Linked DNA regions of Hydrogenovibrio crunogenus. The protein of the gene in region 2 interacts with the protein of the main gene of each other region in a pairwise test. Links are inferred from orthologs where the notes say so. Each region holds a gene or a part of one and is shown on either strand. Other genes may lie near its edges. The genes, in order: gyrA and gyrB.

Region 1 (3,529 bases), 1.3 Mb from region 2 along the record:
CATTCAGACTCATCAGGGATAAAGGTTTCCGCTTCAGCAACGACATTAACATTTACATAGCGTGCAGCTTCTTTAATGGCTTTTTGTGACCATACACCAGTATTGACGTAATCAACCGTATCATTTTCAGACGTTAGGTTCATTGGGATGCCAGCAAACTGCAAAGAAGCACCACCATGAACAAACAATACTTTGTAATTATCAGGTATTGCCATGATTTCACGTAATGTGTGCTCCATGTTATGGGCCACTGCCATGAATTCTTTGCTGCGGTGGCTCATTTCCATAACGGACATGCCCGTATTGTTCCAATCTAAAAATTCTGATTGTGCTTTACGCATGACCGCTTCTGGAAGCATTGCAGGTCCAGCACTAAAGTTAAATGCTCTCATTGTCTCTCTTTAGCTTATTTTTGGGTTTAAAACTCTTTCTTGGTGTAAATATAACGTAAGGAGGGTTACATCCGCCTGGCGATAACCATCGCCAGGCAAAGAAAGAGGGTTGTAAATATAGTGAATCTAATCAGTTGTTTTACTGCTCAGTGTTATCTTCAGAAGAGGTATCTGGTGCTTGATCCAATTCTGATGTTTCTTCAGAATCAATGTCAGGCAGTTCATCTTCTTGAACATCAACAACCGCCAGTCCGACGACGATTTCACCCTTGCCAACATTAATCAGCTTAACGCCTTGAGTGTTTCGCCCGACCACTGAAATTTCAGATACGCGTGTTCGAACCAAAGTACCTTTGTTGGTGATTAATACTACTTCTTGGTCCGGCGTGACAGCAACAGAATAAACAACATTACCATTACGGTCAGATGTCTTGATCGAGATAACCCCTTGTCCACCACGATTGATGGTTGAGTAGTCATCCACAGGAGTACACTTCCCATAACCATGTTCGGTAGCTGTTAAGATCAGGGTGTCTTTGCGTGCGACTTGCATGCTGATGATAGACATGTCTTCTTTCAGTTTCATGCCTCGAACACCGCGCGCTTGACGCCCCATGACTCGAACATCATTTTCATCAAAGCGAATGGCCTTACCAATATTACTGAACAGCATAATATCCTGCTCACCATCAGTGATGGCCGTTCCGACCAGTTCATCATCATCCAGTAGATCCACAGCAATAATACCATTGGCTCTAGGGCGAGAGAAGTCAGATAATGCTACACGTTTAACAGTAGATTGTTTGGTCGCCATGAAGACATAATAACCTTCCGAGAACTCTGATACTGGCAGGATGGATGTGATGTGCTCACCTGTTTCAAGCGGTAGGACGTTTACAATTGGTTTGCCTTTTGAGCCACGGCTTGCCAACGGTAATTGCCAAGTTTTTTGCCAGTACAACTTTCCACGATTCGAGAAGCACAGCAGCATGTCGTGTGTGCTGGCCACAATCATCTGACCGATCTCATCGTCTTCTTTCATTTGTGTCGCTGACTTACCTCGTCCACCACGGCGCTGAGCCTGATAATCTGATAAAGGCTGTGTTTTAATGTAGCCATCACGTGATAACGTGACAATGCGGTTTTCTACCGCAATCAAATCTTCCGCATCTATGTCTTGATAGCTGTGGTCAATTTCAGTTCGGCGTTTATCGCCAAAGTTTTCAACGACTTCTTCTAATTCTTCACGCACCACTTCTGTTAAGCGATCAGGGTTGCGTAAGATTTCTAGGAATTCAGCAATTTTAAGGACTAAATCACGGTATTCGGCAATGATTTTATCTTGTTCTAAGCCTGTTAAACGGTGCAAGCGCATTTCCAGAATGGCTTGTGCCTGTACAGGTGAAAGTTTATAGACACCCTTACCATCTGAGCCGAAACCTTCAGGAAGATCCTCAGGGCGAATATCTTTCATTTCGACCTTTTCAAGAAGCTGCTCTACATTACCAATAGACCAATCTCTTTCCAGCATACGCTCTTTTGCAACTGAAGGACTTGGAGATGCTTTAATCAACTCGATCATTTCATCGATGTTGTTAAGAGCCAGTGCCAACCCTTCTAAGATGTGTGCTTTTTCACGCGCTTTACGCAGATCGTAGATAGTACGACGTGTCACCACTTCTCGACGGTGGCGAATAAAAGCTTCGAGTACGTCCTTTAGGTTTAAAAGCTTAGGCTGTCCATTGATCAAGGCAACCATATTAATACCAAAGACGGTCTGCATGGTTGTTTGTTTGTAAAGATTGTTGATCAAAACTTCCGGAACTTCACCGCGCTTGACCTCAATGACAATGCGCATTCCGTCCTTATCCGACTCATCTCTTAGAGCAGAAATACCTTCAATTTTTTTCTCTTTGACCAGCTCAGCGATACGTTCAATTAGCTTGGCTTTGTTAACCTGGTATGGAATTTCATGAACAATGATGGAGGATTTACCGTTTTTGTCCGTCTCAACACTGGTTCTGGCACGCATTTGAACACGTCCACGTCCCGTTTCATAAGCTTCTCGAATACCTTTTGTACCATTGATGATCCCATGTGTTGGGAAGTCAGGCCCAGGTAGGAATTCCATCAACTCTGAGATGTTCAGTTCAGGATTATCAATTAATGCAATACACGCACTGATAGTCTCATTCAAGTTGTGAGGGGGAATGTTCGTGGCCATCCCAACCGCAATCCCTGAAGATCCATTGACCAACAGGTTTGGAATACGAGTCGGGAGCACGTCCGGTTCGGATTCGGACCCATCATAGTTAGGAGTGAAGTTAACCGTTTCTTTTTCTAGATCTGCGAGCAGTTCATGGGCAATTTTCGACATGCGCACTTCTGTGTAACGCATAGCTGCGGGAGAATCCCCATCAATCGAACCAAAGTTCCCTTGACCATCAACCAACATGTAGCGCAGAGAGAAAGGTTGCGCCATACGAACAATCGTATCGTAAACCGCGGTATCACCATGAGGGTGATATTTACCAATCACGTCCCCGACGATACGGGCGGATTTTTTATAGGGCTTATTCCAAGAGTTCCCTAATTCATTCATTGCGTATAAGACACGTCGGTGAACAGGTTTCAAACCATCTCTGACATCAGGCAAAGCACGCCCGACAATAACACTCATCGCATAACTTAGATAAGATTGTTGCATCTCATCTTCTAATGAGATTGGTAGAATTTCTCTCGCAAAATCTGACATAGAATTACAGTTTTCTTTTTAGTTGAAATTGACTAAGGATTATACCCCAAATCAAACCATTTCCTCTAGGTTTTATGATGTTTGATACTTAAAATTAATAATAAATAAGCTTCGAGTGTTCTTTAATGCCGAATATTACTCTTTTTTACTTAATTTTATAGGTGGGATAACAGGATAAAATCAGTCTGATTTCAAGATGTTTCATCGATTAAATTAAATAAGAAACGGATGAGTTGCTATAATCACGTCAATTTTTAAATGTCGGAACAGAGGTGCGCATGTCACAAGCTGATTTGAATAAGCATGAAAACGCAGACCCATCTGAATTGAACAATTTTAATCAATTGGCAAGCACGTGGTGGGATGAGTCGGGCGAGTTCGG
Region 2 (3,376 bases):
TGTATTTGTGGTAACTATCCCCTTCAACAATCGCAACGTTTAAGTTTTCGCGATCGAAAATTTTTTCTACCGCACGCTTAACAAATGATGTTCCAGCTCCTGAAGAGCCTGTTACTGTGACAATTGGATGTTCTACTGACATATCCGTCTCCTATTGTTTTATAGCCTTCCCAACAGGTTCAGCTATAAACTTAGCCTCATTAAAGAGTGCTAAGTTTTAAAGTTTAAAAATAAATTTGGGGTATTAGAATCGATTTAACTTATTTCTTAAAGTAAATTTTTCGATTATTTTTATTAAATTTTAGCTAGTGATGTGGATTACACATCAATGTTTTCAGCCTTTAACGCATTGGATTCAATGAAGTTTCGTCTTGGTTCAACTTCATCGCCCATTAGCGTTGTAAACACTTGGTCCGCTGCAATGGCATCCGAAATGGTGACTTGTAATAAACGTCTGGCTTCGGCATTCATGGTTGTTTCCCACAACTGTTCAGGGTTCATTTCCCCCAAACCTTTATAGCGCTGGATGCTTTGACCTCGTTTCGCTTCACTGAGCAACCAATCCATTGCTTCCTTAAAGCTTGAAACGTTTTCTTGTTTTTCACCACGTTGGATATAAGCGGTTTCAGACAGCAGCCCTTTCAATTGTTTGGCAACCTTGGCAATGTGGTCATACTCCGCTGCGGCGAAGAAATCTTCATCATAAATCTGAGAAGTTAGGGTGCCATGCTCACGTTGTTGTAAACGAATTTGGAATTGCGTTTCCCCTTGCAAAGCCGGTTCGACTTGAAGCTGATACTCAACTTTTTGAATTTCACCAATCGCTTTTAAACGCGGTAACCCATCGGTAATCCATTTTTCACAGGCATCATAATCGTTCAAGGTTTCAACGTGGATCGGGCTTAAATCCAACATTAATTCCAAGAAAGTCTTGCTGAAACGGCGTGCAAGACGGTCAATGATACGGTTGGTTTGTAAGAAACTTTTCGCTAACGTTTCCAATGCCACCCCTTGAATGGCAGGGGTGTCTTTCGACGTCCATAAAGCGGCTTGGTCTAAAGCGGATTGCAGTAAATAGTTTTCCAACTCTGCATCATCTTTTAAATACGCTTCTTGCTTCCCTTTCTTCACTTTATAAAGAGGCGGTTGAGCGATATAGATGTAACCGCGTTCAATCAGCTCCGGCATTTGACGGTAGAAGAACGTTAATAAAAGCGTTCGAATGTGAGATCCATCTACATCGGCATCCGTCATAATAATAATACGGTGATAACGGAGCTTGTCTGGATTGTATTCTTCATGCCCAATCCCGCATCCTAATGCTGTGATCAAGGTGCCGACTTCAGCCGACGCCAGCATTTTATCAAAGCGGGCTTTTTCAACGTTTAGGATTTTCCCTTTTAACGGCAGAATGGCTTGAGTTCGACGGTCACGCCCTTGTTTTGCAGACCCTCCTGCCGAGTCACCCTCCACTAAGTACAGCTCCGACAATGCAGGGTCTTTTTCTTGGCAGTCGGCTAGTTTTCCAGGCAACCCTGCAATATCTAGCGCGCCTTTGCGGCGTGTCATTTCACGGGCTTTACGAGCCGCTTCACGAGCACGAGCCGCATCAACGATTTTCGCAAAGACAGATTGAGCGTCTTTTGGATTTTCCAGCAAGTATTCGGCAAGCTTTTCATTCATAGCCGTTTCCACGGCCGATTTTACTTCAGACGACACCAGCTTATCTTTGGTCTGTGATGAGAATTTAGGATCCGGCACTTTAACTGAAATCACTGCCGCCAGCCCTTCACGCGCATCGTCGCCCGAGACACTCATTTTATACTTTTTCGTTAGGCCTTCTTTTTCAGCATATTGGTTTAGGGTTCGCGTCAGTGCAGCACGGAAGCCAGATAAATGCGTTCCCCCATCTCTTTGAGGAATGTTGTTGGTGAAGCAAAAAATTGATTCTTGATAGGCTTCAGACCATTGCATGGCGACTTCAACCGTAATGTCGTCCTTCACCGTTGAAAAATAAAAAGCTTCTTGATTGATTGGAGTTTTATTGACGTTAATATAATCAACAAAGGCACGAATGCCGCCTTCAAACTCAAAGACTTCGTGGCGGTCATCGCGTTTATCCAGCAGCTCAATGTGGACACCGGAGTTCAGGAAAGAGAGCTCTCTTAAGCGCTTCAATAAATAATCAAAGCTGAATTCTGTTTGTGTAAACGTTTCTTTACTGGGCAGGAAGCGAATCTCCGTCCCTGTCTCATCGGTGTCAGCAACCGCTTTAAGTGGTTCATCCGGAACACCATGACGATAAGTTTGTTTCCAAATCTGGCCTTCACGTTTAATGGTCAGGTGAAGCTCTTCTGATAAAGCATTAACCACTGAGACCCCAACCCCGTGCAACCCACCGGACACTTTATAGGAGTTGTCATCGAATTTCCCACCGGCATGAAGGACGGTCATAATAACTTCTGCAGCTGAAACCCCTTCTTCTTCATGCAGTCCAACCGGGATACCTCGACCGTTATCCGAGACAGAAACCGAGCCATCAGTATGAATGGTGACGATGACCTTATCACAATGCCCAGCTAGGGCTTCATCTATCCCGTTATCGACTACCTCGAAAACCATGTGATGCAGACCGGTACCGTCATCGGTGTCGCCAATATACATCCCAGGGCGTTTACGAACGGCATCAAGTCCTTTAAGAACCTTAATCGAGGAAGAATCGTATTCTGGTTGGATCGGATTTTCAGCTTCTTGAGTCATAAATGAGTATCTTCAATGTATTATTTTTTAGGGGGTTAGCGTGCAAAATTAGCCAGACAATTTTACCATAATTTGTCTTTTTTTGTAGTAGTTAAAATATGCTGGGAGTCGAGTTTTTAAGTGGTTGAATTTTAAATGAAAATAAATGCATCTTTAATTAGAGAGAAATGTGGATGGCTGGGTCATATCGCTTTTTTAAATCCACGTATATTTGCCTAAAATTTAGCCAGGCCTGACAATGTCGAGCATGATATAAAAGGTTTCACATGAAACGTAAAAGAAAGTCTGTGAGTTAACGGCAAGGCTTTTGTGCGGCGTTTTCAAACATGGCTTTAAAAGCGTCTTGACGCTTTGAAGCCTGGACGTAATCAACCGGTTGCGGTTGAATCAGATAGAGATAATCTCCCAGTGTTAAATCTGATAATTGATAACGGGGCTTCTCTGGGTCGGTGACACGGACAGGACTGATCACAGCAATGTTAAGAGAAGGGTTGAGTCTTTTTAGGGCAGCCACCGTGCCTAAAGATTCATTGCTGTGAAAGGCACCATTCAAGTGAAGTACTTGAGCTTCAGGTGATTGTTTGAGTACTTGGTTGATGCTTTCCGCCATGGTGTT

Evidence for each region.
Region 1: the proteins of gyrB (region 2) and gyrA interact in binary tests that used the Escherichia coli proteins (3 or more experiments, as listed by UniProt). The link is inferred for Hydrogenovibrio crunogenus from one-to-one orthologs.

Annotation. Positions count from the first base shown.
Region 1 is NZ_CP032096.1:1,318,508-1,322,036, reverse strand. Bases 332-3,529 are described here. They hold gyrA (DNA gyrase subunit A), read right to left. Parts: upstream 3,148-3,529; coding sequence 532-3,147; downstream 332-531. Other genes in these bases: ubiG (bifunctional 2-polyprenyl-6-hydroxyphenol methylase/3-demethylubiquinol 3-O-methyltransferase UbiG), read left to right, coding at 3,426-3,529; serC (3-phosphoserine/phosphohydroxythreonine transaminase), read right to left, coding at 332-392. Also shown: more of serC, read right to left, coding at 1-331. UniProt on the Escherichia coli protein: A type II topoisomerase that negatively supercoils closed circular double-stranded (ds) DNA in an ATP-dependent manner to maintain chromosomes in an underwound state.
Region 2 is NZ_CP032096.1:14,205-17,580, reverse strand. Bases 40-3,084 are described here. They hold gyrB (DNA topoisomerase (ATP-hydrolyzing) subunit B), read right to left. Parts: upstream 2,761-3,084; coding sequence 319-2,760; downstream 40-318. Other genes in these bases: GHNINEIG_RS00060 (ChaN family lipoprotein), read right to left, coding at 3,053-3,084; GHNINEIG_RS00070 (phosphoribulokinase), read right to left, coding at 40-142. In the rest of the region: more of GHNINEIG_RS00070, read right to left, coding at 1-39; more of GHNINEIG_RS00060, read right to left, coding at 3,085-3,376. UniProt on the Escherichia coli protein: DNA gyrase negatively supercoils closed circular double-stranded DNA in an ATP-dependent manner to maintain chromosomes in an underwound state.